3 regions of the Moritella sp. Urea-trap-13 genome follow, and region 1 is predicted to be linked to each of the others. Evidence: predicted binding sites of a transcription regulator. Region 1 holds the regulator's gene; each other region holds the start of a gene.
What was found. Region 1 encodes sigma-54, which starts transcription at its own class of promoters, with help from an activator protein. Its sites were predicted from a motif close to GTTGGCACGNNNNTNGNNT; they were not measured.
Positions count from the first base shown of each region.

Region 1 (3,633 bases):
TGGCATTTAAGGTTTGTAGTAGCTGTGGGAGTAAGGTGACTGGCAGGTTGTCTACGCAATAGTAGCCTAAATCTTCAAGTACCCGTAATGCAATTGATTTACCGGATCCTGATTGGCCGCTGACTATAATTAATTTCATATTTCATCCTCACATCTGCGCAGTTCATACACCATGACCTGAGCCAAAATTAGTTTGCTAATTTTAAACTCATGACGATATATAATAATGGGCTCATTATCCCGCAATTGATGTGGATATGATATGTTTTAATTATGGCAGGAGCATGAATACCTAAAGGAAAAATAGTTTTCCTTTAGGTTATTTGTTGTGGGACTAAAACTAATGGCGGATTAATTTTTCTTTATGCTTAATTACTTGGCGATCAAGTTTATCCATTAAGCCATCAATGGCTGCATACATATCGTTATGTTCATGTACGGCAAAGATTTCACCCCCGCTTAACTGTATTTTTGCTTCTGCAACTTGGAGTAGTTTTTCGACATTTAAGATCACATGGATATTGTTAATGTGATCGAAATGTCGTTCTAATTTGGAAAACTTGCTGTCAACGTAATCTTTCAGTGAATCTGTAATGTCTACATGTCTACCTGTTAAATTAATTTGCATATACGTCTCCCTTATGAAGGTTAGGTGAGTCCTATAACAGACTCTTGCGCTGATTCGATGGCGGTATACTCAGTGCTTCTCGGTACTTTGCAATAGTACGTCGAGCCACCTTGATACCTTGATCAGCAAGTAAATCAGCAATCTTGCTGTCACTTAATGGTTTGCTGACATTTTCTGCCGCGACCAATTTCTTAATTAATGCCCGGATGGCGGTTGATGAACACTCGCCGCCGTTATCTGTGCTTACATGACTTGAAAAGAAAAATTTCAATTCAAAAATACCACGTGGCGTGTGCATAAATTTCTGCGTCGTTACCCGTGAAATAGTTGATTCATGCATTTCAACTTCTTCGGCAATATCGTTGAGTACCATCGGCTTCATGGCTTCATCGCCATACTCAAAGAAATCAACCTGTCGTTGTACAATACTTTTTGTCACTTTTAGCAAGGTGTCATTACGACTTTCTAAACTTTTAATAAACCACTTAGCTTCCTGTACGTGGGTACGTACAAATTGCCCATCGCTACTGTTGCGGTTACCCGTCGAAAGATTAGAATATTCATTGTTCACTTTTAATCTTGGCACAATGTCAGGATTTAACGCTACTACCCACTGATTATTTTTTTTCTTTACTAACACGTCGGGAATAACGTAGAGGCCTTCCGTTTGATCAATAACATTACCTGGTCTTGGCTCCAAGCTCTGAATTAATTGCATGATCTCTTTAAGCTGTGGCTCTTTTAATTTTGTTTTACGGCTTAATTGACGGTAGTCGCGATTACCCAATAAATCCATATGAGAGTGAATTATTTGCTGACATTCGCTTAACCAAGGGGTATTTTTAGGTAAATGTTGGAGTTGGATCAATAAACATTCTTGCAGTGAGCGTGCTGCGACACCGATGGGGTCAAAGTGCTGAATGCGTTTTAGCACCGCTTCGACTTCATCTAATTCAATTTTTTCGTCGTTGTTATCATCAACTTCTTGGTGATCGATATCAACGCTATTAAGGATCTCTTCGCAGCTTTGGTTAAGGTAACCATGGTCATCAATACCATCAATAATGGCGATGGCAATAGCGCGGTCGATATCAGAAAATGGGGTTAACTCCATTTGCCACATCAAGTGCTCGTATAAACCTTCGCTGGTTTCACCTTGGTAAACTTGATCAAGTCCATCAATACCGGCACTACCGCTACTGTGGTTTTGTATTTGTGGGGTGTAGACATCATCCCAATTACTGTCATTGGGTAATTCATCTTGGATAGAGTCGCTGTTAAGCGCATCGCCAACTTCAATTTGACTGCTATCGGTCAGCGCAGCATCGTTATCGATGTCCTGACTATTGCCATCATGATCAGTATTACTCTCTGCATCGTTAGAAAGCGATTCATGGGGATCTTCTTGTTCTAGTAGTGGATTGCTATCTAGCGCTTCTTGAATCTCTTGCTGTAACTCCAAGGTCGATAATTGTAATAACCGAATCGCTTGTTGTAACTGTGGCGTCATTGCCAGAGATTGACTCATCCTAAGTTGTAATGATGGCTTCATCTAACGACTACTCTCTCTTCCTTAATGCGGCTAAGTATCAATATCAAACTATAGTCGGAATTGATCTCCAAGATATACTTCTTTCACTTTTTCGTTAGATAAAATCTCTTCGGAAGTACCTGATGCGATCAAATGTCCATGACTAACAATATAAGAGTGTTCACATACATCGAGCGTCTCACGTACGTTATGGTCGGTAATTAATACCCCTAAACCACGATCACGCAGGTGCTGAATAATTTTTTTAATATCACCAACCGAGATCGGATCAACACCGGCAAACGGTTCATCTAATAAAATAAACTTAGGATCAGCTGCCAATGCGCGGGCAATCTCAACGCGGCGGCGTTCACCACCGGATAAACTCATGCCTAAACTGTCGCGAATATGGGTGATATGAAATTCTTCTAGTAACTCTTCTAACTTTTCTTCGCGTTCAAAACGACTGAGTTCTGGACGTAACTCTAAGATGGCCATGATATTTTTAGTCACTGATAGGCGACGAAAAATGGAGGCTTCTTGCGGTAAATAACCAATACCTTGCTGTGCTCGAATATGCATTGGCTCATGCGTTAATTCTTGGTCATCAATGAAGATTTGTCCATGATCTCGTTTAACTAAGCCAACCACCATGTAGAAGGTGGTGGTTTTACCTGCGCCATTGGGCCCAAGCAAACCAACAATTTGGCCTGATTCAACTTCGAGACTCACATCTGAAACAACTTTTCGTTTGTTGTAACTTTTTGCTAAGTGTGATGCTTTTAAACGCGCCATATGAATTTATTTACTCTACTTAGTTTTAGTGTCTTCAGGAGTGAAAATGGTGATCACTCGATCTGATTCATTATTACCGCTCTCGGCTATCATTTCTTGTTTATCAATTTGGTAGATGATCTTGTTACCTTTGACTTCACTATCAGCCTGACGTAAACGTGCATTTATTGTTAATGTTAAACGCTTTTTACCCAGTTCGTAACGGATCTCATTCGACTCAGCATTAATCTTTTTGCCGTCATCAAGCTCTTGATAAAAAGTGGCGACGTTACCTGTGGCTATCATTACTTCTGTACCTTTACCACCCGGACTTAATACCGTTAGCTTATCAGCATGAATTAATATAGTCCCTTGAGTCACTACCACATTATCATAAAATATGACGCGGTTCTCTTTAATAAACACTTCTTGACGTTTGGCGTTTACGATAACATTTTCTTCAAAGTCAGACTCTAACGCGAGGGCTGAATTACTCATCAATAACGTTAACAGTAAAATTTTATATTTTTTCATCATTAGTATATATCGCTTTAACTTGCTTAAGGATAGTCATGTATTCTTGTTTTAAATCACCTTCCAGCCCAATCCCTGTTTGATTAAACAAGTCACCGGTAATGGTAATTAATTGATCGCTACGCACCAAGTTTGTGGCGAGCTCTAGTTGTAAATAACTGGTGGT
Region 1 is NZ_PJCA01000039.1:289,665-293,297, reverse strand. Features, by position in the region: gene rapZ (RNase adapter RapZ) at 1-139, opposite strand, end outside; gene hpf (ribosome hibernation promoting factor) at 341-628, opposite strand; gene CXF93_RS20235 (RNA polymerase factor sigma-54) at 660-2,180, opposite strand; gene lptB (LPS export ABC transporter ATP-binding protein) at 2,229-2,954, opposite strand; gene lptA (lipopolysaccharide transport periplasmic protein LptA) at 2,970-3,470, opposite strand; gene lptC (LPS export ABC transporter periplasmic protein LptC) at 3,454-3,633, opposite strand, start outside.

Region 2 (3,633 bases), on a different contig from region 1:
TCTAATTGGCGAAAAATAGTGGCAGCATCACCTTCATTCAGACTCAACATTAATATCGCCGAACGTTCAATGCCGGTTAAGGTACTCGCATCGAACTTCTCGGTCGTTGCTACTTGTTTATTCGAATTAGGCATCTTCTATCATCCATTCTTTTATCACTAACGCAGTTAAGTCTGGTTCGTTGGCAACAAGTGCACGCACCGCTTCTAGCAAGTCTTCATCTTTATGTAAATTAGGTAATTGTAAATGACCACTGCGCATCGCAAAGTCAGTATCACCATCGGCATCGGCGGTAAGCAATTGCATGTCTTCATCATTTTCAATCGCGCTAATACCTAAATCTAAATCTTCATTGTCGTCTTCAACGTCATTGTTGATTAGACGTTTAATCATTGGACGGATAATTGCCATGATTAAGACCACGATCACAATCAAGCTAGCGACAATACGAATTGCCCGCCAGAACCACTCTTCTTCCCAGATTGGCAACGCTGCCATCGCGGCTAATTCGGGACGATTAAAAGGAATAGCAACGACTTCTAAACTATCACCACGATTGACATTAAAACCAACACCACCTTGTAATATCCGGCGGATACTGGCTATTTCAGCTTGGCTACGTGGCTCTCTCACCAAGGTACCGTCAGCGCCAGTACTGTTAATGTAATCGACCGCAACCGAGACACTTAAACGTTGAATAATACCGCTTTGTGACTTGGTATGGCTAATCGTGGTATCGAGTTCATAGTTTCGGGTTGATTCTTTTTGCGACTGACCAATTGGACGTGCAGCGGCATTACCCGCCCCCGCTTCTTCTGGAATGTCAGCATCCAATGGCGGTTGATTGGTTAATGCACCCGGGATACCTTGATTACCATTACCGAGTGATTGACGTTCAAGTAACATTTCACTACGCACTGCGGGTAAATCTGGGTTAAAACGTTTTTGGGTTTGCTCTGTCACGCTAAAGTCCATGGATACATCAACTTCAGCGGTATAGTTACTTACTCCTAGGATAGGAATAAGAATTGAATCAATTTTTTCGCGGTACTCACGTTCGTGATTTTGCACCATTTCAAATTCACGTCGACCTTGTGCAGCCAGCATATCTTGGCTGCCGGAGTTAAGTAAACGGCCATTTTGATCGGTTAATGTGACGCGTGTTGGTTCTAAACCTTGTACGGCAGACGCAACCAATTGCACCATAGAGTCAATATTTTCTTGAGAAATAGCGCCACTATTACGTACCGTTAATACCACGGTTGCGCTGGGTTTCTTTTCACGCTTCGCAAATACATTTTCTTTTGGGATCGCCAGTAGAACCTGTGCCTTTGACACATGTTTAAATTCTTCTAATGCGCGTGAGATTTGACGTTCACGACCGAGTTTCAAACGTTCTCGTTCAACCCGCTGACTGACACCAAAGCCCATATCTTTCATTAAGATATCGTCACCTTGTAATTGTGTCGTGGTTAATCCTGAACGGCGTAAGTTAAGTTTAATGTCTTGATATTGCTCTGCTGGTACAGACACAGTATCACCACTAATTTTATATTCTATTTTCTGTAGGTCTAAAAATTCGAGGGTTTCAATAAGCTCAGCTGTTTGATACGTGCCTAACGGACGCATTTCAGGATCTTTACCCCAAAGTAAAATAAATACCACTAAAGTTAGCGATATCGCTAATGCCAGAATGAGAATAATTTGACGTAAGATATCGGAATTAGAAAAAAAACCAAATGCTGAGCTTTTCTGTTCATTCTCATCTAATTGCGCTAGATCATTACCCATATCGTTGTTATTTGCGATACCTGTATTTGAAGCTGTATCAGCCACAGCAGTACTCCTTTACCCGAGATTAAACAGGCATGCTCATTATTTCTTTATAAGATTCGATCAATTTATTACGAACCTGAACAGTAGCATCGAAAGCTACCCCAGATTTTTGCGAGGCTATCATAACATCACTTAGGGACACACTGCGATCTCCTTGATCAAATCGGGTGCGTAAATCGCCTGTAGTCTGTTGTAATCCGTTCACATTTTCCATTGCTTGCTGCAACATATCACCAAAATTAGCCGATGTCGTGCTTGGCGCTTTTACGGCAGTTGGATCTGCTTCAAATTTAGTCGCCTGTAACGACATGCTTTGCATTTCAGAGTAAAGATTATTGGCTGCGATATTCATTGATTATCCTTGTTGTCATATTTTTGACCTACCCGACTAATTTCTTACCTAATCAATTAAAGCAATTGTCATGCCAATAAAAAAGGCCGCAATTTCAATAAATTGCGGCCTTAAGAGAGTACTAACAGGTGATCAAGCTGGAATTTCAATTCCTTGCTCACGCATTTTCGCTAATTTATAACGTAAGGTGCGCGGACTAATACCGAGTTTCTCTGATACGTCCTTACGCACGCCGTGACAACCAATCAAGGTTTCCAAAATAATTTGATATTCTTGCTGACGTAATTCGTTACCTAAAGGTTCTGTTGGCATTGTGACACTTCGCACTGGTATTTCAGTCTTAACCTGCAGTTGTGGCGCCAAGCCTTCTTCAGTCGATAATGTAAAGTCAGCGGCGGAGAAATCTTCTAAAATCAGATCTGCAGTCTTAACCTGTCCATCAACCGCTAAAATCATCGCGCGTTGGATCACATTGTCTAGCTCACGTACATTACCTGGCCAGTGGTAGATCTGTAATTTAGTTTTCGCACAATCGAGTAACTCGAGTGTCGGAATGTTGTTTTGTTTACAGTGTAATTTTAATAAATGCTGGGCAATCGGTAAAATATCACCTTTACGCTCAGTCAATGGTAACCAGGCTAATGGAAATACATTTAAACGATAATATAAATCTTCTCTAAAATCACCGTTCGCTACCGCTTGCTTCATATTGCGGTTACTGGTGGCAATGACACGCACATTAAGTTTAATGGTTTTACGACTACCGAGTCGCTCAACTTCACGTTCTTGTAATACCCGTAGTAGTTTCACTTGCAGGGCTAAATTCATTTCTGAAATTTCATCAAGTAAGATGGTACCGTTCTGCGCTTGTTCAAACTTACCTGGGCACGCTTGGATCGCGCCAGTAAATGCGCCTTTTTCATAACCGAACAAGGTTGCTTCGAGCATATTATCAGGGATCGCCGCGCAGTTTATCGCCACATACGGACCATCGAAACGCATCGAGTTATCATGAATATAACGCGATAATACTTCTTTACCAGTACCACTTGGGCCTGTCACCATCACAGTGGCATCTGACTTAGCGACTTTACGTGCCAAGTTTAACAACTGCTCGGTTTTTACATCACCATAACAAGGGGTACGTTTCACTTCTTTTTGTGGTGGCACATAACGACCCACCTGATTAATCAATACTTCTGGCGAGAACGGCTTACCGATGTAATCCACAGCACCATTACGCATTGCGGTGACCGCATCATCAACTTTGGCATAAGCCGTCATCAACAACACAGGTAAATCAGGGTGTTTTTGTTTAATGTTATGCAGTAATGTTAACCCGCTCATGCCACCCATCTGGACATCACTCACGACCATATCATAGGCTTTTTTAGCTAATGCAATCAGGGCGCCTTCGCCACTATCAACTTCATCACATTCGTAAC
Region 2 is NZ_PJCA01000001.1:229,365-232,997, forward strand. Features, by position in the region: gene fliG (flagellar motor switch protein FliG) at 1-134, opposite strand, end outside; gene fliF (flagellar basal-body MS-ring/collar protein FliF) at 127-1,836, opposite strand; gene fliE (flagellar hook-basal body complex protein FliE) at 1,859-2,188, opposite strand; gene CXF93_RS01000 (sigma-54 dependent transcriptional regulator) at 2,321-3,633, opposite strand, start outside.
Region 2: the regulator sigma-54 is predicted to act here: its motif matches at 2,248-2,266, upstream of fliE (flagellar hook-basal body complex protein FliE).

Region 3 (3,633 bases), on a different contig from region 1:
TTAAAAATTGCCAAGCTAATTCTGCGACTGCGCTGTAAAACACGGCACTTTTCGCTTTTTTCAAATCTTGGCAAAAACGTTCAAACCAAGTGTCGATATGACGATTAAAAAACTCAGCTTGATCGCTATGATTACTTTCGCTCACCAACATGGTCATCACTTCTAACAAGGCGGCGATATGATCTTCCGGTTCTTTTACTGATTCATCACGTTGAAAACCCAGTTTTTTCAAATCATGACGCAAATGTGCAAGCGGCATTTCCATTAATGATCCGGTAAGAAACCAAGAGCCAAACGGGACAATTTCACCATGGCCGATACCAATAAACAGGTCTTGATATTCATCTTCCGCGGCTGTTAATAAGGTTTTTTGTGCGGCCAACTTCAATAGTGGCCAAGCAGCTGACATACCCGTGGTTTGAATTAATGCATTCGGCGCATCAACGTCGAGATTCGCTAACCAATCAATAACCTCTGCATCAGGTGCTTTACGTAATAAATGTGCGAGTAAGCTGTAAATATCGATGCGCAATGCAGCATCTTCAGTAAATGACTGTGACATATTTTGTGATCCCATAATGTAGCCCTACACGTTTAACTGACGTAGTGGATCGTCAGCCATGTCTGAAAAAATATCGCGAACACGACAGTCTTCACACATAGATAAACGGCGAATTGCATCACCTTGAAATTGGCTGTGACCTTGGAGTTTCTCGGTTAACATGGCAATCATCGATGCAGGTGCAAACGCTTTGCCACAACTTAAACAACAAGCCGCCTCTTCTTCGTGGATCATCACCACACTACGACGACTTTCCGCGTCCCAATTCAGACCCGGTTTAAGACTAATCACTTGTTCAGGACAGGCTTTTTCACAGAGACCACACTGCACACAATCTTGTTCTCTAAACTGTAGACCAGGGCGATCACCAACAGCATGTAATGCACTCGTTGGACACACTGCGACACAACCCATGCACAAGGTACAATCATCGGTTTTACATTCCACACCGCCATAAGGTGCATTTTCAGGCATGACTGAATGTGTCGGTTGCAGTGGACTTTGTGCAGATAATTTATCTAACGCAGTAAATAATTTTTCACGCTTAGTGCCAGACAGTTGCTCTGCTAATACCGCGTTATCCATTACGGCGATCTTATTCTCAACAACAGGTAATACCGGTTGAGTAAACGCCACAAAGTCTGCTGCCGAATCTAAATCAAACAAACAAATACGCCCGGCTTCAAAACCCATCTCCGTTAAGAAGGTATTGGCAATGGCCAGTTCATCATTAAGCACGCGATCAATCGTCGCCGGGATATAGGCGATGTTAGTGGCCAGTAATACTTGATGCGCACCATAGAGTAAGGCGCTAAACCAAGTATCAACACCAACCGTAGCCAGCTCTTCTAAAGCAATAGGAATAACATTTGATGGTAATAACGGTAATTTTTCTGCCACCGTTTGTTCGTCACGATTACCAAAGAATAAAATCGTTGGCTGTTCGCCACCCGCCATTTGATAACTGTTTAATAAACGGTAAATAAAGTTCTGAGTCTTTTCTGGTTCTGGTAATGCGTAAGTAATCGCTTCAGTCGGACAAGCCGTGGCACACGTCCCTACGCCTTGGCATAAGAACGGATTAATTTCGATAGCGTGACCATTACTGGTTAACGCACCTGCAGGACAAGCATCAACACAACGCGTACAACCGCCCACGCCACGTGATGAATGCGCACAAATATCATTGTCTAAACGAAAGTATTTTGGTTTATCAAACGTACCTAGCATTTCAGGTAAGGTTTCAATGACATCGGCAATCGCTGCTTTACCGCTACCAACAGGGTAATAACCAGGCGCTGGTATTTCGGTTTGAATAAGGCTATCCGCGCTCATATCAACGACTAAATCAAAACTATCACCACCAATGGTCACTTCCGCTAAATTGGTAAAAGTACTCAGTAAGCTACCCGCTACACGGCAGTTCACTTCGAACGCACCAAGGTAACCTTTAATTGTTACTTCATTACTAAAAAATACTTTGTCATTGCTATCGTTCGTCGCTGGCGCGGCATCTGTTGCAGCAGACGTCGCCAGCAGTGTTACTGAATTCAATGTTGCAAATTGCGGTGCTAGTGCCGTGATAATATCGTAAGCACCAATGATCAATAAGTTGCCACGACTTTCGTAAGATACCGTCGGCGGGATCAGATTAGATAATTCAACGGTATCGGCTATCGCCGCAAAGCGTGCTTGACCGTTGCTATCAGTAAATGTTTCTAAAGTACTTTTTAACATTGCTATTCCTGTATCTCGTCACCGTTATAAGGGTGTCGATTAAACTGCGAGTAATTACTCGCTGCTCTCTGCTAGCGTACGTTCATATTCGTACTTTTTGCTGTCGCTATTTTGCTGTAGCTAATAGAGCAATAACCGAACCAACTTTTAACGGAATAAAATGACCTATAAAGAGTTAAAGTCAGAGAGGGATTGTTTACTTATTCCTAAACGGGACATAATGTCGCTATAAACAATCGTGCATGGAACAAAATGTCCCGATTAAAATTAGGGTTATTTGTCCCTTTATGTCTCACCCGTCTGTTGAAGGTATTGCTGAAGCTGGTTTTTTTGTTCACCACCGCAATTTTTTTCACCACCGCAAGACGTCGAACTATTATCAGCCGAGATAGATTGAGTCGTTTCATCAACAGTGGCTTTTGGGGCTGCTATTACTTCCGTTTCCGGTTCAGTTTCCGTGGCGGCTAATACTTCACTTTCTTCAACGAGTTTAGTTTCTTCAATCAATTCAGCTTCAGGCTCTTCCAATACTGTCTTAACCCAACCGCGCAACTGTTTCGCGATACTCTCATCAAGCTTAGGTATATTAGAAAAGTCCTCGGTGTGATCATCCATATCACTGATATAGTTAAATTCATCAGCATGAAACAATTTTGCTAACGCTGCTTTTTTTACTGACTTATCAACGCCATGCTGTAAAAAAGAAGCGACGCCACTATCAAAGGTAACCTTATCGGCATCATCAATAGTCAGCACTTCTTCGACATGCTCATCAATCAGGTCTGTAGATGAGTTAGATAAATCAGAATTAGAGTCTACAACCGATGTCTCATAAGGTGCAGAGTCATTAGTAGTGTCGATATCCAGTTCAGCAACAACGTCTTTACTTGCTTCTAAATCAGTTTCTGCATGGTCTTTTGTCGCCAGTGATCTATCTGACCAACGTTGAAAAAAGTTACTGGCCACTTGAACGCCCTTTTCTGTCTTTACAACGTTTCTTTTTAAATTCAATCAGTTCGCCATTTCTACCAATGAATGCTTCCATCCAAGCTTGTATTGGTAATGGCATTTGAATATGCAGCACTTGATAGTCACCATCCATATAGCTACTGGCGACACTTTGCGCTGCAGTGATAAGTAATGGCGAAAACTGCTCGTCAGCTACTTCACAAACAATAAATAGATGAGGGTCTTGTGAACTGAGGTTAAAACGGTAATCAGTCCGTTCATCGCGATACAAAAACAGCGTTTTTTCATAGTGAGTTGTACTACCAGCACGGCTACTATCTTCTGTAGCAGTGATAACAGGTACTTGCTGATACAACTCAACATCT
Region 3 is NZ_PJCA01000040.1:74,897-78,529, reverse strand. Features, by position in the region: gene CXF93_RS20880 (molecular chaperone) at 1-577, opposite strand, end outside; gene CXF93_RS20875 (4Fe-4S dicluster domain-containing protein) at 587-2,299, opposite strand; gene CXF93_RS20870 (DUF3306 domain-containing protein) at 2,585-3,265, opposite strand; gene CXF93_RS20865 (DUF3305 domain-containing protein) at 3,255-3,633, opposite strand, start outside.
Region 3: the regulator sigma-54 is predicted to act here: its motif matches at 2,426-2,444, upstream of CXF93_RS20875 (4Fe-4S dicluster domain-containing protein).